Regions from separate parts of the Nonomuraea sp. C10 genome, predicted to be linked through region 2. Evidence: predicted binding sites of a transcription regulator. Region 2 holds the regulator's gene; each other region holds the start of a gene.
The links. Region 2 encodes HrcA, which represses chaperone genes, less so after heat shock. Its sites were predicted from a motif close to TTGGCACTCTCNNNNNGAGAGTGCCAA; they were not measured.
Positions count from the first base shown of each region.

Region 1: the regulator HrcA is predicted to act here: its motif matches at 4,715-4,741, upstream of groES (co-chaperone GroES).
Region 3: the regulator HrcA is predicted to act here: its motif matches at 1,652-1,678, upstream of groL (chaperonin GroEL).

Region 1 covers NZ_VPFF01000003.1:2,209,147-2,215,940, reverse strand. Annotated here, with positions in the region: gene FR742_RS42595 (helix-turn-helix transcriptional regulator) at 99-1,112, shown strand; gene FR742_RS42590 (DUF5319 family protein) at 1,149-1,526, shown strand; gene FR742_RS44980 (hypothetical protein) at 1,487-1,642, opposite strand; gene FR742_RS42585 (sigma-70 family RNA polymerase sigma factor) at 1,639-2,274, opposite strand; gene groL (chaperonin GroEL) at 2,623-4,242, opposite strand; gene groES (co-chaperone GroES) at 4,315-4,629, opposite strand; gene FR742_RS42570 (THUMP-like domain-containing protein) at 4,933-6,105, shown strand; gene FR742_RS42565 (hypothetical protein) at 6,297-6,794, shown strand, end outside.
Region 2 covers NZ_VPFF01000001.1:5,826,736-5,833,529, forward strand. Annotated here, with positions in the region: gene FR742_RS26715 (16S rRNA (uracil(1498)-N(3))-methyltransferase) at 1-175, opposite strand, end outside; gene FR742_RS26720 (nitrate- and nitrite sensing domain-containing protein) at 364-3,081, shown strand; gene dnaJ (molecular chaperone DnaJ) at 3,101-4,243, opposite strand; gene hrcA (heat-inducible transcriptional repressor HrcA) at 4,255-5,274, opposite strand; gene FR742_RS26735 (hypothetical protein) at 5,721-6,281, shown strand; gene FR742_RS26740 (DUF3097 domain-containing protein) at 6,299-6,794, shown strand, end outside.
Region 3 covers NZ_VPFF01000003.1:197,263-204,056, forward strand. Annotated here, with positions in the region: gene groL (chaperonin GroEL) at 1-1,543, opposite strand, end outside; gene FR742_RS32385 (cold-shock protein) at 1,850-2,053, opposite strand; gene FR742_RS32390 (MoaD/ThiS family protein) at 2,305-2,580, opposite strand; gene thrC (threonine synthase) at 2,606-3,838, opposite strand; SAM riboswitch class I at 3,852-3,993, opposite strand; gene FR742_RS32400 (RNA polymerase sigma factor) at 4,083-4,637, opposite strand; gene FR742_RS32405 (trehalose-6-phosphate synthase) at 4,669-6,093, shown strand; gene FR742_RS32410 (hypothetical protein) at 6,095-6,706, opposite strand; gene otsB (trehalose-phosphatase) at 6,744-6,794, opposite strand, start outside.

The sequences.
Region 1 (6,794 bases), on a different contig from region 2:
TTGCACGAAGTTGCACCCCTCCGGCCCAACCTGCGGACAACCGCCGGTCGCCGGGTTATCCTCAGGCACGCCGTATCCCCCCAACGGAGCACGCCACGATGCGCAACGAGCAGCGGACCCTGGCCGATCCGCTCGAAACGCTGGGCCTCGACCCCACCCAGACGGCCCTCTACACGGCTGTCCTGCGCCTCCACCGGGCCACCCGGAGCGAGCTCGCCGAGGTCATGAACGGCCCGGTCGACACCTTGGCCGGCCAGCTCGACGACCTGGTCAGGCTGGGAGTGGTCGACGAGCAGTCGGGCGAGTACCTCGCCAGGCACCCCGCGGCCGCCCTGGGCAGGCTGGTGGCGGACCGCCTCGACCTGCTCGCCGAGGAGAGCCGCAGGATCGACAGCGCGCTGGGCTCGATCCGCACCCTGATCCGCGACTACGACATGGGCCGCGACTACCGGAGCGGCCCGTTCCCCGTCGAGCTGGTCAGCGGCGCCGACGTGCTGTACGAGAGCGTCATGGGCATGGCGGTGCAGGCGCCGCCGCTCACCCTGCTCGTCGCGATCCCCGACGGGCGCACGATGACGGACTTCGCCCGCAAGTTCGCCGACCCGTGGATCGACGCCCAGGAGCGGGGCCTGATGGTGATCCGCGCCGTCGTGCCGGTCGACGCGCTGACGTTGCCGGGGGTCCGCGACGCGATGACGCGCGTGATCGCCACCGGGGGCAGCATGCGGACCCTCGACAGGGTGCCGAGCTGGTTCATGACGGCCGGGGCGGAGGCCGCCGGCCTGCCCGCCCGGTGGGGCGGCAACCTGCCCGAGGTCGCGTACAACTTCTACCTGCTGCGCACCCCGATCGTGGTGGGCATGCTGAGCTCGCTGTTCGAGGAGCTGTGGAGCCGGGCGGTCCCGCTGCCGTGGGGGCGCAGGGGCGACGCCATGGCGCAGGTGGTCCGCCTGGCCGCGCAGGGCCTGTCGGACGAGGCGATCGCCCGCCACCTCGGCGTGTCGGTCCGTACGGTGCGCACGAGGTTCGCCGAGGCCATGACCGAGCTGGGGGCGCAGTCGCGGTTCCAGGCGGGTGTGGAGGCGGCGCGGCGCGGATGGCTCGACCAATGACCACCATGGGCGCCGCCCCGGTCTTATGGTGGGAAGGTGCCGGAAGACGTCCCCCGCGACCCGTTCGCGGATGATCCCGACGACCCGTCCTCGGCGATGGGCGGGTTCGACGACGCCGAGCCGCTGACCGCCGCCGAGCGCGACGAGGCGATCACCGACCTGGCCGACGTGGAGGTCTTCCGTTCCCTGCTCGAACCGCAGGGCGTGCTGGGGCTCGTGCTCGACTGCCCGGAGTGCGGCGAGCAGCACTTCTTCGACTGGGACCTGCTGCGCGGCAACCTGCGCCAGATGATCGAGCAGGGCCGGCCGCAGGTGCACGAGCCGGCGTTCCATCCCGACCCGGCCGACTACGTCACCTGGGAGTACGCCAGAGGCTACGTCGACGGCGTCATCGACACCGAGGAGCGCCGCTGATCGAGGACGTCCGCGACCAGCACGGCGAGCACCCGCGCGGCGGGGTCGTGGTGGTCGGGAAGCCCTCCGGCGGCGAGCGCGTCGAGCAGCGCGTCGCTCTCGTCCTCTGGCGTCAAGCGGACTCCAGCTCGGCCATCTGCCTCAGCCTGGCGAGCGCCCGGTGCTGGGCGACGCGTACGGCGCCTGGTGACATGCCGAGTACATTACCGGTCTCCTCGGCGGACAGCCCGGACACCACACGCAACAGCAGCAGCTCGCGCTGGTTGCGCGGCAGCCGGGCGAGCAGCCTGCGGGCGTGCTCCACCTCGATGTAGCGGACGACGGTCTCCTCCGGCCCCGGCCCGTCGTCGGGCCCGTCGGGCAGGTCCTGTGTCGGCACGGCCGAGCGCACGGAGCTGCGCAGCGCGTCGGCCACCTTGTGCGAGGCGATGCCGAACACGAAGGACGCGAACGGCCGTCCCATGTCGCGGTATCGCGGCAGCGCGGACAGGACCGCGATGCACACTTCTTGGGCCACGTCATCTGCTATGTGATATTGCCCCGACACCCTGCCCAGCCTGGCGCGGCAATAGCGCACCACCATCGGACGCAACTCGCCGAGCAAGGATTCGATCGCGGTGCGATCGCCCTGCACGGCGAGGGTTGTCAGTTCTCTTAGGTCGGAGTCATCCGTCCGTGCCGGAAGTCTCGACGCGAGCCTTACCCCAATTTTGGCGTCGGCGACGCTTCCCTCGCTCACGATAGGCATGATGCCCGCGTTGATCCGGCATGTCGTCATGGCGAACGGCTACGGATTGGTCACATTGACGCGACGATAACTCTCGGTAATCGGGTGACAACACTAAGCCTTTGGCTGTGGCGCAATATTTCACCGAATAACCCGATACGCACGACATTTGTCAGACGTGGACGCTTACCGCCTGCTTGAGGTTTACCGAATTAATCCGACATTCTCCATCAAGATTCGCCGCCCGCTACATGACATACCACTGGCGTTTCGAAAGCAGGTACGACTGCGAAACCGGTCCGGGCGGTGACCGAAAACCACGACGGCCCGCACCGGAGCCGGTGCGGGCCGTGAGGAGCCGGACGTGGGTCAGTGGCCGTGGCCGTGACCGTGGCCCTGGCCGGCGGCCGGAGCCTCCTCCTCGGGCTTGTCGACGACGAGCGCCTCGGTGGTCAGCAGCATCCCCGCGATCGACGCGGCGTTCTGCACGGCCGAGCGGGTGACCTTGACCGGGTCGATGACGCCCTGGGCGAGCAGGTCGCCGTACTCGCCGGTGGCGGCGTTGAGGCCGTTGCCGGCGGACAGCTCCGCCACCTTGTGCGTGACGACGTAGCCCTCCAGACCGGCGTTCTCGGCGATCCAGCGGGTCGGCTCGACCAGCGCGCGGCGCACGATGGCCACACCGGTCGCCTCGTCGCCCGTCAGGCCGAGGTCGTCGACCTCCTTGGCGACGTGGATCAGCGCCGAGCCGCCGCCGGAGACGATGCCCTCCTCGATGGCCGCGCGGGTCGCGGAGATCGCGTCCTCGAGACGGTGCTTCTTCTCCTTGAGCTCCACCTCGGTGGCGGCGCCGACGCGCAGCACGCACACGCCGCCGGCCAGCTTCGCCAGGCGCTCCTGGAGCTTCTCGCGGTCCCAGTCGCTGTCGGACTGCTCGATCGCGAGCTTGATCTCCTTGACGCGGTCCTCGATGGCCGCGGCGTCACCGGCGCCGTCGACGATCGTGGTGCTGTCCTTGTCGATCACGATGCGGCGGGCGGTGCCGAGCACCTCCAGGCCGACGTTCTCCAGCTTGAGGCCGATCTCCTCGCTGACGACCTGGCCGCCGGTGAGGATGGCCATGTCCTGCAGCATCGCCTTGCGGCGGTCGCCGAAGCCCGGGGCCTTGACGGCGACGGAGGTGAACGTGCCGCGGATCTTGTTGGTGACCAGGACGGCCAGGGCCTCGCCCTCGACGTCCTCGGCGACCACGAGCAGCGGCTTCTTGGTCTGGGCGATCTGCTCCAGCAGCGGGAGGAAGTCCGCGATGGAGGAGATCTTGCCCTGGGTGAGCAGGATGTAGGCGTCCTCCAGGACGGCCTCCATGCGCTCGGTGTCGGTGACCATGTAGGCCGACAGGTAGCCCTTGTCGAACTGGAGACCCTCGGTGAACTCCAGGTCCATGCCCATGGCGTTGGACTCTTCGACGGTCAGCACGCCGTCCTTGCCGACCTTGTCGAACGCCTCGGCGATCAGCTCACCGATCTTGGCGTCCTGGGCGGAGATCGTCGCGACGTTGGCGATCTCCTTCTTGTCCTCGACCGGCCGGGCGGAGGCGAGCAGCTTGTCGCTGACCTCCTTGGCGGCCTTGTCGATGCCGCGCTTGAGCGACAGCGGCGAGGCGCCGGCCGCGACGTTGCGCAGGCCCTCGCGGACCATGGCCTGGGCCAGGACGGTCGCGGTGGTGGTGCCGTCACCCGCGATGTCGTTGGTCTTGGTGGCCACTTCCTTGGCGAGCTGGGCGCCGAGGTTCTCGTAGCGCTCCTCAAGCTCGATCTCGCGGGCGATGGTCACGCCGTCGTTCGTGATCGTCGGAGCACCGAACTTCTTGTCGATGACGACGTTGCGGCCGCGGGGGCCGAGGGTTACCTTCACGGCATCCGCGAGGGCGTTGACGCCGCGCTCGAGCGCGCGCCGGGCGTCCTCGTCGAATTCCAGGATCTTGGCCATTTTGCTGAAAGTCCTCTCCTAGCGTCGAAGGCCCCGGGGGCTCTAGAGCGCCCGGGGCCCGACACAACCGGCTTACTTCTCGATGATCGCGAGAACGTCGCGGGCGGAGAGCACGAGGTACTCCTCGCCGCCGTACTTGACCTCGGTGCCGCCGTACTTGCTGTAGAGGACGATGTCGCCCTCACTGACGTCGAGCGGAATCCGCTTCTCGCCGTCCTCGTCCCAGTTGCCGGGACCCACCGCGAGGACCTTGCCCTCCTGCGGCTTCTCCTTGGCGGTGTCGGGAATGACCAGGCCGGAAGCGGTGGTCTGCTCTGCCTCAAGCGGCTGAACCACGATGCGGTCGCCGAGCGGCTTAACGGGAACCTTGGTGGCGGTCGTCACGATCGGACCTCCCCTTCAGATGTGACTGATTAGAAGAGGCGACCAGCTGGGCCTGCCGTCGCGGGTGCCAGACCTGCCTCGTCGCACGTTGGCACTCTCAAGGGGAGAGTGCCAACAGGAAACATATGCAAGAGGGGCTTGACAGTCAACACGAACTCGTCTGCTCACAGCGATCGTGGGCAAGCTTTCACGAGGTCGACCCGGACTCCGGAGCCTCCTGGAGCTCCAGCCTACGTCCGCGCGGGCCCCTCACGGGCCGACACGCTGGCCCGGAAGCACTCCGTACGGGCGCTACCGTCGTATGCCGTGGATCTCGACGCCTTCACCGCGCTGCTGACCCCGCGCGGCCGCGAAGCCCTGGCCGAGGCGCAGGAGCTCGTCGGCGCCGACCCCGTCGCCGCCGCCACGCGGCTGCGCAGGACCCACGACGCCGCGCTCACCTCGGCCGCGCTCACCCAGGCCCGGCTGCGCGAGCGGGCCAAGGCCAAGTTCGGCGCCGACGCCGGGCGCATGTTCTTCACCCCGCACGGCCTGGAGCAGGCGACCAGGGCCGAGGTGGCCGCCCACCGGGCGCGGCGGCTGGGCGCGGCTCCCGGGCCGCGCGTGGCCGACGCCTGCTGCGGCGTCGGGGGCGACCTGCTGGCGCTGGCGCGGGCCGGCTGCGCGGTCGACGCCGTGGACACCGACCCGCTCTCGGTCGCCGTGGCCAGGGCCAACGCCGAGGCGCTCGGGGTGGCCGACCTGGTGACCGTACGGGTGGGCGACGCCGCCGAGGTGCGGCCGGAGGCCTACGACGTGCTGTTCGCCGACCCCGCCCGGCGCACCTCCAGGGGCAGGACGTTCGACCCGCTCGCCTACTCGCCGTCCTGGCCCGTGGTGCTCGGCCTGCTGGGCAGGGCGCGGGTCGGCTGCGTGAAGGTCGCTCCGGGCATCCCGTACGAGTTCATCCCGGACGACGCGGAGGCCGAGTGGGTCTCGTACAAGGGCGAGGTGAAGGAGGCCACCCTGTGGACCGGCCGCCCGCCGGAAGGTGCGCGGCGCGCGACGCTGCTGCCGGGCGGGCACACGCTCACCGCCACCGGCGCCCGCGCGGCCACCGGGCCGGTCGGGCGGTACGTGTACGAGCCGGACGGGGCGGCCGTCAGGGCGCATCTCGTGGGCGAGGTGGCCGAGCTGGTGCGCGGGTGGCTGCCCGACCCGATGATCGCCTACATCTCGGGGGACGAGCCGGTCGACACCCCGTGGGCCACCCGCTACGAAATACAGCACGTGCTGCCGTTCTCGCTGAAGCGGCTCAGGGCCGCGCTGAGGGAGCGCGGAGTGGGCAACGCCGTCATCAAGAAACGCGGCTCGGCGGTCGATATAGAACGCCTGCGGGCCGACCTCAGGCTTTCCGGCGACAGGACCGCCGTGGTCATTCTGACGCGCGTATCCGATAAGCCCACTGTCCTGATCTGCGACCCCAGCCCACCTGCGTGAATGACAAATCAGGGCGATTCACCGATAAGCGCGACGTTTTTCTTCGCCCCTGACGGACCTTGATCGAAAGGCTAAGGTGGGCGGGCGGGAGTCCTCCCCCCTCTTGCGGTGAGCCGCGTTCTCCTTCTTATCTGCAAATCGGACCATCCCACCGCTACGCGGCAGACCGTCGACAGCGAAGGAGCCTTTCGGTGGACCATTCCAACCACACCACTCTGCTGCAGGCGGCGGGTGGCCAGACCGCCATCTCGGAGCGGATGCGGGAGCTGCTGGCGCGTGCCGCCCAGGATCACGTGTACGAGCAGCGCACGCAGGGAGCCGTGCTCGACGAGATCCGCCAGCGGCTGGAGGGCATGGAATGGCTCCTGCGCGAGGTGCGCGAGCGCGAGCTGGGCGGCCTGAGCGGCACCCTGGAGACCGTCAGCGGCCGGCTGGACGACATCGCCGCCAAGCCGCCCCTGTGGGCCGAGGGCCTGGCCCAGCACGTCGAGGCGGTGCGCGACCACGTCGACGCGGTGGGCGAGCAGGTCGGCGGCGTCGACTCGGCCGTGGAGTCGGTCGGCAAGCGCGTCCACCCGGTCATGGAGCTGCCGAAGCTGCGCGCCGACGTCACCGCCGTGTGCGAGGGGATGGAGGAGACGCTGGGCCGGCTGCAGACGGTGGTCGACTTCACCGACGACATGGCCAAG
Region 2 (6,794 bases):
AGTCCTTGAGCACCTCCAGCACCACGCACTCGGCCACCGACCCCGCCCCGTCGGTGAGATCCACCCGCTCCCCGGGGCGCAACCGCCTGACGGTGGCCGCGTGACGCCCTTCGGGGCCGCCGAGCACCAGCTCGGGGCCGTCGAGCTCGCCCGTCAGGAACACCGGAACCGTCACCAGCCACCTCGGATTCTCCACGTTACGCAGCCACACGAACACCCTGCGCAATATCGTGTCCCGTGCAGCCTTCCTGAGATCACTCTACGAGGGGGTCGATGGCCGTCTCTCCCGCTCGCCGACGCGCGCCAGAACCGGGCGGTGTCCGAGACCACGTGTCGCGGCCGTTGCGCGTCAGGACGCGTCTCGTGCTCGTGCTGGCCGTGCCCACACTCCTGCTGATCACCGGGATGGCCGCGGAGTCGGCGGCCCGCCTGCACGCCCGCGCCGACGCCGACGCCACGGCCCGGCACGCGACACTGGTACTCGCCGTCCAGGATCTCGTCCACGCGCTCCAGCGCGAACGTGCCCTCCTCACGGCGCTGCTCGCCGGCGAGCCGCGCGTCAGGCCCGAACTCGCCCCCGCCCGCCACGCCACCGACCACGCCCGTTCGGCCCTCCCCCGCCTGCTCGCCACCGCCCCTCCCACCGCGTACGGATCAGTACGCGACGCGCTCGCCCGCCTCCCCACCCTCGACCGCCCCCGCACCGGCACCCCTGCCCTCGCCCTGTCCCCCGACGCCCCCGCCACTCCCGGCGGCCCCCTTTCCCGCACCCGGCAGGCGACTCCCACACCGACCGGACCGCTGGTGGGCCCGTATGGCGCGCTCGTGAGCCCAGGAGCCGCCACCCTGACCACAACCACCGATGGCGTCGCGCCGCCCACGTGGGACATGACCGCTGATGGCGCCGCGAACCCCACCCTCGACAGGACCGCCGAAGGTGCCTCAGACCCCGCCGTGACCCCTACTCAGGACGCCGTGGCCGGTACCGAAGGGGCGGGGGTCGCCGACGTGACTTCCACCCAGGGTTTGACCGGCGAGACCGAAGGCGTCGGTGCCGAGATCGGTGCGTCCGTTGGTCGGAGGGCGCCGGTGGACAGGGGACCGAAGGTGCGGCAGGACGTCTTCGAGGCGTTCACCGATGTGATCACGGAGTTGGCCGACGGGTCGTTCGGCGCGGAGTCAGGCCGGACAGACCCGTCGCTGCTGAGACGGTTGCAGGCGCTGGAGGCCATCAGCCGGGCCAAGGAGGCGGCCGCACGGCAGCGGGCGGTGGTCACGGCGGCCTTCGCGACGGGCGCGTTCACCCAGGTCGAGTACATCACCTTCCTGGAGGCCCGCGCCTCCATGACGGACGCCCTGGACCGGTACCGCCGAACCGCCGGTCCTCAAGGCGTGGCCGCGCTGGAGCGGACACAGCGGGGCGCTCCGGCGGCCAGGACGGCACGGCTGGAACGCCGGGCCCTCGCCGCCTCCCCCGGCACGCCTCTGACGGTCCGCACGCGTACCTGGCTCTCGGCCAGCGGCGCCTACGCCGACGCCCTGCGCGCCGTGCAGCACGCGGCCGGACGCGAAGCACATGTCCTGGCGACGGCGGCCCGCGAACGCCACACCCGGCACCTGACCTGGCTGGCCGGTCTGGGTGCCGCGTTCCTGCTGGTCATGGGGGCGCTGGGGGCGCTCATGGCACGTTCGATCACGCGCCCCCTCCGCAGGCTCACCGGCGAGGCCACCGCCCTGGCACGCCACATCGCCACCCTGGAGGCAGCGGAGACGCCCCGCCTCGCCGTCCCCGGCCCGCCCCCGTCCGGCCTCCACGCCCCAGGGACTCGCCCCGCCCACCTGTGGCGCGCCTACGACGCCTCTTTCCCTCTGCCGTCGGCACGCCTTCCAAGCCTCGGAAATGCCTCGTACGGGAGAGAAACCCGCAGAGCCGGGACTCCAGGCCAGCCGGCGAGCCGCCCGACCTCGGACGCGCACCCGGACCACTCACGCGAAGTCCCAGGCCTCCCATTCCGCGTCAAACACCCACTCAGCGACAGAGCCCACTCACTTCCCAGCAAGCACCCCCTCAGGGTCGAGCCCACGCACGAGAACACAACCCGGGACAAGCACCCTCTGGAGGTCGCGCCACCGTACGAAAGCACATCCCGCGACAAGCACCTCCAGGGAGGCGAGCCTCCGTACGAGAGCACGTTCCGCCTCGGTGAGGAGCCCGCGCAGGGGACCGTTTCGGGCTTCGGGGGCGCCTCCTCCGGTGGGGAGGGCTCGGACAAGGTCGGCGGGGCGATCCGGAACGGGGGAACCGCTGGGGAGTTCGCGCGGCTGGCAGGGGCGCTGGGTGACATACATGAGGCGGCGGTGCGGATCGCGGCCGGGCGGGCGGCGATCCGGCGGGACGCGGCCGCGTCGCTGGGCGAGCTGGGGACGCGGCACCGGGATCTGGTGCACCGGCAGCTGACGTTCATCAGCGTGCTGCAGCGCGACGAGTCGGATCCCGCCGTGCTGGCCAGGCTGTGCGAGCTGGACCGCGTGACCAGCCGTCTGCGCAGGAACGCCGAGAGCCTGCTGGTCCTGACCGGCACGCGGGGGCAGCGGCGCTCGTCGGAACCGGTGCCGGTGGACGAGGTGCTCCGGTCGGTGCTGGCCGAGGTCGAGGAGCACCACCGGGTGGCGCTGCGGGTGGTGGGCCGGGCGCACGTGCGGGGTCCGGTGGTGGCGGAGGTGGCGCACATGCTGGCCGAGCTGATGGAGAACGCGCTGGGCTACTCGCCGCCCGAGTCGGAGGTGGACGTGGTGTCACGCGCCGCCGAGGGTGAGTGCCGCGTCACGATCTCCGACTACGGCATGGGCATGACGGCCGGGGAACTGGCCGCGGCCAACGCCCGGCTGCGGGGCGAGCAGAGCTTCCTGGTGGCGCCGACCCGCTGCCTGGGCCACCACGTGGTGGGCAGGCTGGCCGAGCGGCTGGGCGTGCGGGTGTCGCTGCATCCGTCGCCCGGCCGCGGCGTCACGGCACAGGTGACCCTCCCGGAGGAACTCCTGGCGGCGCAGCCCGCGGAGGCGGTCAACGGGGTCCGCTGACCGGCCGCCGCGCCCGTCGTCAGCGGCCGTTGAAGGCGTCGCGGAGGCGGGAGAAGAAACCCTGCTGGCCGGGCGCGAACTTGCCCGGCGGCCGCTCCTCGCCGCGCAGCTTGGCCAGCTCGCGCAGCAGCTCCTCCTGCGGGGGGTCGAGGCGGGACGGGGTCTCCACGTTCACGTGGATGAGCAGGTCGCCGCGGCCGGTCTCGTTGAGGCGCTGCACGCCGCGACCATACATGGTGATGACCTGACCCGACTGCGTGCCGGGGCGGACGTCGATCTCCTCGGCGCCGTCGAGGGTCTCGACGGTGAGCACGGTGCCGAGCGCGGCGGCCGTCATCGGGATCTGGACGGTGCAGTGGAGGTCGTCGCCGCGCCGCTCGAAGATCTCGTGGGAGCGCTCGACGATCTCCAGGAAGAGGTCGCCGGGCGGGCCGCCGCCGGGGCCGATCTCGCCCTCGCCGGCGAGCTGGATGTGGGTGCCGTCCTCGACGCCCGCGGGGATGCGGACCTTGATCGTGCGGCGGGTGCGGACCCGGCCGTCGCCCGAGCACTCCTGGCACGGGTGGCGGATGATGCTGCCGAAGCCGCCGCACTGCGGGCACGGCCGCGTGGTCATGACCTGCCCGAGGAAGGACCGGGTGACCTGGGAGATCTCGCCGCGGCCGTTGCACATGTCGCAGGTGTCGGGGTGGGTGCCGGGCGCCGCGCCGACGCCCTGGCACACCTCGCACAGCACGGCCGTGTCGACCTGGAGCTCCCGGGTGGTGCCGAACGCGGTCTCGCGCAGGTCGAGCTCGACCCGGATCGTCGCGTTGCGGCCGCGGCGGGCGCGCGAGCGCGGGCCGCGGGCGCCGCCCGTGGCGGTGCCGAAGAACGCGTCCATGATGTCGCTGAACGGGAAGCCGGCGCCGAAGCCGCCGCCCGGCGCACCCGCCCCGGCGCCGCCGAACGGGTCGCCGCCCAGGTCGTACATCTGGCGCTTGTTCGGATCGGAGAGCACCTCGTAGGCCTGCGTGATCTCCTTGAACCGCTCCTGCGTGGCGGGGTCAGGGTTCACGTCGGGGTGCAGCTCGCGGGCCAGCCGGCGGTAGGCCTTCTTGATCTCGTCCTGACTGGCGTCACGGCGCACCCCGAGGGCGGCGTAATAGTCGCTGTTTGCCACTTATCGACCTCTTAAGATGCAGCCAGAATCTGGCTGACGTAGCGTGCCACCGCGCGCACGGCGCCCATCGTCACGGGGTAGTCCATCCTGGTGGGGCCCAGAACGCCGAGCCGGGCCAGTTGGTTGTCGCCTTGACCGTATCCCGTCGCGACGATGGACGTGCCCCGCAGTCCGGTGTAGGCGTTCTCCGATCCGATGCGCACGGTGAGGGCGGAAGGTGTGTCTGAGGAAGTCTCGCCGAGCAGGCGCATGAGCACCACCTGCTCTTCCAGCGCTTCGAGCACCTCGCGCAGGCCGACGCTGAGGTCGGCGCCGGCGAGGTTGGCCGCCCCGGCGAACACGATCTTCTCGTCGTGCCGTTCGACGAGCGTCTCCAGCAGGACGGACAGGATCGTGGCCATCGCCGGCCGCTCGTCGACCGGCAGCCGCTCGGGCAGGTCCGAGACCAGCTCGGGCACGCTGCTCAGGCCGCAGCCGTCGAGGCAGTCGTTGAGCACCCCGCGCATGTGGGCGATGCGGTGCTCCTCCACCACCTCGGGCAGCTCGACCATGCGCTGCTCGACGCGGCCCATGTTGGTGATCAGCACCAGCATGACGCGGCGGTCGTGGAGCGGCACCAGCTCGACGTGGCGCACGGTCGAGCGGTTGAGCGTCGGGTACTGCACGACGGCGACCTGACGGGTGAGCTGCGCGAGCAGCCGCACCGTGCGCATCACCACGTCGTCGAGGTCGACCGCTCCCGCCAGGAACGTCTCGATGGCCCGGCGCTCGGCCCCCGACAGGGGCTTGACCTGGGAGAGCCTGTCGACGAACAGGCGATAGCCCTTGTCCGTCGGCACGCGCCCGGCGCTGGTGTGGGGCTGGGCGATGTAACCCTGCTCCTCCAGCGCCGCCATGTCGTTTCTCACGGTCGCCGGCGACACCTTCAGATTGTGACGCTCGGCGAGCGCCTTGGAGCCCACCGGTTCGTTGGTCGAAACGTAGTCTTCGACAATGGCGCGTAGCACCGCGAGCTTCCGATCGTCGAGCACGTGCGCACCTCCTACCGCCGCTTTCAGGGAAACGCCAGACCTAGCACTCTGTGTTCCCGAGTGCCAAGTGTACGGGTCTCGCTCACAGGGTGCGATAACACCGTTGTCCCCGCTGCTGGCACGCGTGAACGACAAGCATCACAATTGCCGACATGAACGACAATCCACCCCAGCGGCCTGTTGATCCGCCTTCAGGGCAGGATCCTCCTTTTGGTCAGCCTTATCCCCAGGGTGAACCTTCCCCGTACGCGCCGCCACCCCCACATTCCGGCCCGAACCCGTACGGATCTCAACCCCCCGGCCCCTACGGGCCCCCGCCCCAAGCGGGTCCCGGGCCGTACGGCGGGAGTCCGTACGGTCAGCAGCAGCCCGGCTACGGGTACGGGCAGCAGCCGCAGTTCGGCGGGCCGCAGTACGGGCCGCCGGGAGCACCCTACGGACGCCAGGTGGACCCGAAGGAGCTCCGCCCGCGGCTGCGGTGGATCGCGGTCGCGTGGGGCGTGGCCGTCGCGTGCGTCGTGGCGGGCGTGGTCCTGTTCGTCACCGGCATCGTGAACACCGTCGAGGACATCGCCCCGTCCACGACGTTCGCCGCCGGCGAGACGGTCACGGTCTCGCTCGACCCCGACGACCGACCGTCCGTCTACGTCTCCACCGACGCCCGGGTGAACTACCGCTGCGAGATCTCCGGCGGGCCCGGCCAGGCGCGGCTCGTCAACGCGCCGGGCTCGCAGACGGTCACGGCCGGCAGCCGGACGTGGGAGCAGATCCTGCTGGTCAACGCGCCCGCCGCGGGCGAGTACCAGCTCACCTGCGTCATCCAGGAACAGGGTGACGTGCTGTTCGGCGTGGGCAGGGACGCGCTCTCGGCGGCCGGCGGCATCGTGGGAGGACTGGCGGCGCTGCTGCTCATCCCCGGCGTGGGCGTGCTCGGCGCGATCATCGTGACGGTGGTCGTCCTGATGCGGCGGAGCGGCCATCGCAAGCGCCTCGCGACGGCCGGGTGATTTGCTACGGTCCCCGTGTGTACGACGGCGATGTTCTAGCGGGAAACTGGCGGCGTCCCGGCAAAGGGAAGATCCCCCAAGTGGCCGCCGAACCGGACCTGGTCGTGGAGGACGCCGACAGCGGCTTCTGCGGCGCGGTGGTGGCCTGCGACAAGGAGGCGGTGACGCTGGAGGACCGCTTCGGCAAGCGGCGGCTGTTCCCGCTGGCGCCCGCCGCTTTCCTGCTGGAAGGGCGGGTCGTGACGCTGGTGCGGCCGCAGGCCGCCGCCGCCCCGCGGGGTCACAGGCGCAGCGCCTCAGGCTCGATCGCGGTCGAGGGGCTGCGGGCCAGGGTCGCGAGGGAGAGCCGCATCTACGTCGAAGGCGTGCACGACGCGGCGCTGGTGGAGAAGATCTGGGGTCACGACCTGCGGGTCGAGGGCGTGGTCGTGGAGTACCTGGAAGGCGTCGACGACCTGCCCGCGATCGTCGGCGAGTTCGGCCCCGAGCCGGGGCGCCGGCTGGGAGTGCTGG
Region 3 (6,794 bases), on a different contig from region 2:
TCAGGAACAGCGCCGCGATCGAGGCGGCGTTCTGCAGCGCCGAACGCGTCACCTTGGCCGGGTCGATGATGCCCGCCTCGAACATGTTGACGTAGTCGCCGCTGGCCGCGTTGAGGCCCTCACCCGGGGTGAGGTTGCGGACGCGCTCGACCACGACGCCACCCTCAAGGCCGGCGTTGACCGCGATCTGCTTGAGCGGCTCCTCCAGCGCCTTGCGCACGATGGCCGCACCCGTGGCCTCGTCGCCCGGCAGCTCCAGCTTGTCGAACGCCTTGGCGCCGGCCTGCAGCAGCGCCACGCCACCGCCGGGGACGATGCCCTCCTCGACGGCCGCCTTGGCGTTGCGCACGGCGTCCTCGATGCGGTGCTTGCGCTCCTTCAGCTCGACCTCGGTGGCGGCGCCGGCCTTGATGACGGCCACGCCGCCGGCCAGCTTGGCCAGGCGCTCCTGGAGCTTCTCCCGGTCGTAGTCGGAGTCGGTGCGGTCGATCTCGGCGCGGATCTCGTTGACCCGGCCGGCGATCGCGTCGGCGTCACCGGCGCCGTCGACGATCGTGGTCTCGTCCTTGGTCACCACGACCTTGCGGGCGCGGCCCAGCAGGTCGAGGGTGGCGTTCTCCAGCTTGAGACCGACCTCCTCGGCGATGACCTGGCCGCCGGTGAGGATGGCGATGTCGGCGAGCATGGCCTTGCGGCGGTCGCCGAAGCCCGGGGCCTTGACGGCGACCGAGCGGAAGAGGCCGCGGATCTTGTTGACCACCAGGGTGGCCAGGGCCTCACCCTCGATGTCCTCGGCGATGATGAGGAGCGGCTTGCCGGACTGCACGACCTTGTCGAGCAGCGGCAGCAGGTCCTTGTTGGCCGAGATCTTCGAGTTGACGATCAGGATGTACGGGTCCTCGAGCACGGCCTCCATGCGGTCGGAGTCCGTGACGAAGTACATCGACGTCATGCCCTTGTCGAAGCGCATGCCCTCGGTGAGCTCCAGCTCCAGACCGAAGGTGTTGCTCTCCTCGACGGTGATGACGCCTTCCTTGCCGACCTTGTCCATCGCCTCGGCGATGAGCGAGCCGATCTCGGGGTCGGCGGCGGAGATGGAGGCGGTGGAGGCGATCTGCTCCTTGGTCTCCACGTCCTTGGCCAGCTTGGAGAGCTCCTCGCTGACGCGCTCCACGGCCGCCTCGATGCCCTTCTTCAGGGCCATCGGGTTGGCGCCGGCAGCGACGTTGCGCAGGCCCTCACGTACGAGCGCCTGGGCGAGCACGGTAGCGGTGGTGGTGCCGTCGCCCGCGACGTCGTCGGTCTTCTTGGCGACTTCCTTGACCAGCTCGGCGCCGATCTTCTCCCACGGGTCCTCGAGCTCGATCTCCTTGGCGATCGAGACACCGTCGTTGGTGATCGTGGGGGCGCCCCACTTCTTCTCCAGCACGACGTTGCGGCCCTTCGGGCCCAGCGTGACCTTCACCGCGTCGGCGAGCTGGTTCATCCCGCGCTCGAGACCGCGCCGGGCGTCCTCGTCAAACGCGATCATCTTGGCTGCCATTAGGCGAGACCTCCCAGATGCAGGGTGTCCTGGTGAGATCGAGCCGACGCCCGCGACGGCATGTGGGCCCACATCTCCGTTCGGCAGGCCCCATCGTCTCGATCCCCGTTGGCACTCATCAACATAGAGTGCCAACGACTGTTTAGCACTCTACCCCGTCGAGTGCAAGCTGACTCCACACCTGGCCAGGTCAACAGATCGCCGTCGAAGGTGTCCGTACGGCGGGCCCCGGGCGGCCCGCCGTACCCCAATGTGAGGTGGCAGTCACACGCACTGCGCTGGCGTGCGAGCTGCCGGTCGCACCAGCTAGGCGACAGCGCGGACGGATTCCGCCTGCGGCCCCTTCTGGCCCTGCGTGATCTCGAACTCGACCCGTTGTCCCTGTTCGAGAGAGCGATACCCGTCCATCATGATTGCCGAGTAATGGACGAATACATCCTTACCACCGTCTACCGCGATGAAGCCGTAGCCCTTGTCCGCGTTGAACCACTTGACGGTGCCCTGCGCCACTTCCGACTCCTCTTACTGGGCTCAGGGATCTCGCCCATTCGTCTGCGAGACCCACAATCGCCATGACTTATGGGGATATCGTCTGACGATCGCACTCGACCATACCTGTGGCATGGCGGTCGGCAACAGAGTCAATCCGCAAAAGCCTTATTTCACCCCTAGCTGAGTAGTTCAAGGTTGAATTTCCCACAAAAGGGAGAAGGCGCCCACATGGGGCGCCTTCCAGACGATCGCTCCGCCGAGCGGGGGGCTCAGCCGCCCGCGACGGCCGGGATGATGGAGATCTGCGTGCCCTCAGGGGCCGGAGTGTCCAGACCCTGGGCGAATCGGACGTCCTCTTCCCCCACGTAGACGTTAACAAAACGCCGAATCTTGCCCGATTCATCCAGAATGCGGGCGCCGATCCCCGGGTAGTCGGAATCGAGCTTGGCCAGGACGTCACGGAGAGTCGCGCCCTCCCCACTCACTTCCGCGTTGCCCCCGGTGTACGTGCGCAGGATGGTAGGAATCCGCACAGAAACGCTCATGTTATGGTCTCGCCTTTCCTGATTGTCAGACAGTCGCGCGGAACGCGTCGAGGGAGGGCCGGATCACGGCCGTGGGCTGCGCGTCGGCCGCGACGGCGTCGAGCGTCTTGAGCCCGTCGCCGGTGTTGAGCACCACGGTCTCGGCCTCCGGGTCGAGCTGCCCGGTCTCGACGAGCTTCTTCAGCACGCCCACCGTGACGCCGCCCGCCGTCTCGGCGAAGATGCCCTCGGTGGAGGCCAGCAGCTTGATGGCGGCCACGATCTCGGCGTCCGTCACGTCCTCGACGGCGCCGCCCGTGCGCCGGGCGATGTCGAGCACGTAAGGGCCGTCGGCGGGGTTGCCGATGGCCAGCGACTTGGCGATGGTGTCGGGCTTGACCGGCTGGACCACGTCGTGCCCGGCCTTGTAGGCGGCCGACACCGGCGAGCAGCCGAGCGCCTGCGCCCCGAAGACCTTGTAGGGCGTGTCGTCGACCAGCCCGAGCCGGATCAGCTCCTTGAAGCCCTTGTCGATCTTGGTGAGCTGGGAGCCGGACGCGATCGGGATGACGATCTGCTCAGGCAGCCGCCAGCCGAGCTGCTCGGCGATCTCGTACGCGAGCGTCTTGGAGCCCTCGGCGTAGTAGGGCCGCAGGTTGACGTTGACGAATCCCCACTTGTCGCCCATCGGGTCCCCGATCAGCTCCGAGCAGAACCGGTTGACCTCGTCGTAGGTGCCCTCGATGCCGATGAGCCTGCCGCCGAAGACGCGGGCCATGGCGATCTTGGCCTGCTCCAGCCCGGCGGGGATGAACACGCACGCGTCCAGGCCCGCCCTGGCGGCGGCGGCCGTCACGGCCCCGGCCAGGTTTCCGGTCGAGGAGCAGGAGAGCGTGTGGAAGCCGAAGTTGCGGGCCGCCTCGACGGCGATGGCCACCACCCGGTCCTTGAAGGAGTGGGTGGGGTTGCCCGAGTCGTCCTTCACGTACAGGGACTTGAGACCGAGCGCCCGGCCCAGGTTGCCCGCCTTGACGAGCGGCGTCCAGCCGGGGTTCATGTTGGGCTTGCTCGCGACGTCGGCGGGCACCGGCAGCAGGGAACGGTAGCGCCAGATGCTGGCCGGGCCCGACTCGATGTCGGACCTCTTGACGTCGCCGAAGTCGTAGGCCGCCTCCAGCGGCCCGAAACACTCGACGCAGGCGAAGTTGGGGCCGAGCGGATAGCGGGCGCCGCACTCGCGGCAGGAGAGAGCAGTGGCGGGACCGAAGTCGAGCGACATGAAGCGAGGCCTTCCCTCATCTTCGTCCGCGGCCACCCTGACCGCGGACCGGAATTGGCACCCTGTCCCGGTCGGCCTCGCCAGGTCGCGAGTCACAAGCCGGGAGGGTTGCCGGGGCTTCGCAGGGCCGGTCCCTCCACCCCTCTGGATGAGCAATGTTCAGTTGTGTGGTGCTGCTGACTCGGACTCTACCCAATCAACCACGTGACATGGACAGTCGTCTCACTTTCCGAGATGAACGATCTCACCGGTAGTCGTCGCCCAGCACACCCTGCACGTACTTGCGCGCCTGGTGGATGCGCGACTTGGCGGTGCCGAGCGGGATCTTGAGCTGCTCGGCCACCTCGCTGTAGTCGAGCTGCACGATGTCGCGCAGCACCAGCGCCTGCGCCAGGTCGGGCTTGTCGGCCTCCAGCGCCTCCATCGCGTCGAGCAGGTCGAGCCGCGAGCCCGCGATCACGCTGACCCGCCGCACGTCGGGCTTCTGCGTCAGCAGCTCGTCGGAGCTCTGCTCCGCCGACCTGCGCTTCAGCGAGCGGTACGTGGTGCGCGCGCAGTTGGCGGTCACGATGTGGAGCCAGGTGCTGAACCTGGCCCGCCCCTCGAACCTGGCGATGTTGCGCGCCACCGCGAGCAGGGTGTCCTGGGCCGCCTCCTCGGCGTCATGGTGATACGGCAGGATACGAGCGCAGTGCCGCAGCACGTCGGGCTCGATCCGTCGCAGGAGCTCGCCGAGTGAGCGATGATCGCCTCTGGCTGCGGCATGGGCGAGTTCCTCGGTGTGCTCATCTAGCGCCATAGCTGGGATCCTATGGTCGGAGGGAGCGTAAATGAACAGCGTCCTGCTCGCCTCGAACAGAGGCCCTGTGTCGTTCACCGTGTCCGACGACGGCGTCCTCACCATGAGACGCGGCGGCGGCGGTCTCGTCTCCGGGCTGTCCGGCGTGGCCAGGGACGAGGGCGTGCTGTGGGTGTGCGCGGCTCTGTCCGACGGCGACCGCAGCGCCGTCCGCCAGGCCCCCGGCGGCCGGCTCGACCACGCCGGCTACGAGACGGGCCCGCTGCGCATGCTCGACATCGCGCCCGCCACCTTCCACCGGGCCTACAACTCCGTGGCCAACTCCACGCTGTGGTTCGTCAACCACCTGCTCTACGACATCCCGAACGCGCCCCACTTCGGCACCCGGTTCCGGCGCGACTGGGAGTCCTACCGCGACTACAACGGCGCCTTCGCGCTCGCGCTGGCGGAGGGAGCCGCTCACGGCGCCCGGGTGATGGTGCAGGACTACCACCTGACGCTGACCCCGGCGATGCTCCGCGCCGAGCGGCCCGACCTGCGCATCGCGCACTTCAGCCACACGCCGTGGGCCCCGCCCGAATACTTCTCGCTGCTGCCCGACGAGGTGGCGCGAGAGGTGCTGGAGGGCGTCCTGGGCGCCGACCACGCCGGGTTCCTCACCCGCCGCTGGGCGGGCGCGTTCATGGACTGCTGCGAGACCGTGCTGGGCGCCGAGGTCGACCAGCGGGCCGCGACGATCACGTACGAGGGCCGCACCACCCGCGTCGGCGTGCACGCGCTGGGCGTCGACGGCAAGGCGCTGTGGACCCGCGCCGCCGAGCCCGACGTCGAGTCGCACATGGCGGCCATCAGGGAGGAGGTCGGCGACCGCAAGCTGATCGTGCGCATCGACCGCACCGAGCTGTCGAAGAACATCGTGCGCGGACTGCTCGCCTACAAGGAGTTCCTCGACGCCCACCCCGAGTGGCACGGCCGCGTCGTCCACCTGGCCTTCGCCTACCCGAGCCGCCACGACCTGCCCGAATACCGCGAATACACCGCGGCGGTGCAGCGCTGCGCGCAGGAGATTGAGGACGAGTACGCGACCGAGGACTGGAACCCCCTGATCCTCAACGTCAACGACGACTACCCGCGCTCCCTGGCCGCCTACCGGCTGGCCGACGTGCTGCTGGTCAACCCGATCCGCGACGGCATGAACCTGGTGGCCAAGGAGGGCCCGATCCTGTCGCCGCGCTGCGCGCTGGTGCTGTCGCGGGAGGCGGGCGCGTGCGCGGAGCTGGGCGCGCACGCGCTGGTGGTCAACCCGTACGACATCAGCGGCACCGCCGCCGCGCTGCACGCGGCGCTGGTGATGCCGGAGGCGGAGCGCGCCCGCCGCAGGGAGCGGCTGGAGGCGGCCGCCACCGCGCTGCCCCCGCAGAAGTGGCTGGCCGCCCAGCTCGACGCGCTCGCCTAGATCACTTCCAGTCGGCGTACTTCAGGGTGTCGGCGAGGTTCCCGGTGCTCCACTCGTCGACCACGAGGATCTGCGACTTCGGCAGATACCACTCGCGGGTGGTGAAGCTGACGCTGGTCTTCTTCCCGTTGCCGGTGCGGCAGCGGGTGGTGAACTCGTGGTAGTGGGCCTTGTGCCCGGGGCCGACCTGGCGCAGGCCCTTCTTGTGCGCGCCGACCCGCTCGCCGCGCAGGAGCATGCCGTTCTTCGGGCACTTCTGCACGTCGGAGGCGGGGTAGTAGCCGCCCCTGCCGGCGTCGTACGGGCCGAAGCCCTCGGCGCCCGTCCTGATCGCCTTCGGGCCGAGGATCCAGAAGCTCTTGCAGCCGGGAGCGAAGAAGCCACCCCTGGGGTTGGCGCAGGGTCCGGTGACCACCTTGATCCGGTCGGCGCCGACCCGGTGGACCACCCACTTGAGCGGGATGTAGAGGGTCAGGCCCTTGCGCAGCTTCAGTTCCTGGGCGGGGCCGGCGGTGGTCGAGGCGGCTGTCGTGGAGGCGGCGGCCGCGGAGGCGGGGGCCACGAGGACCGCCGCCGCGGCCACGGCCACGGCGGCGAGGTGCTTCTTGCTCATGCCCGGACCATAGGGGTGCCCACTTGCAAACTGGTCACTATCGGCTGAAAGCGGACGTCAACTCGCGGAGCAGCGCCACCACGCCCTC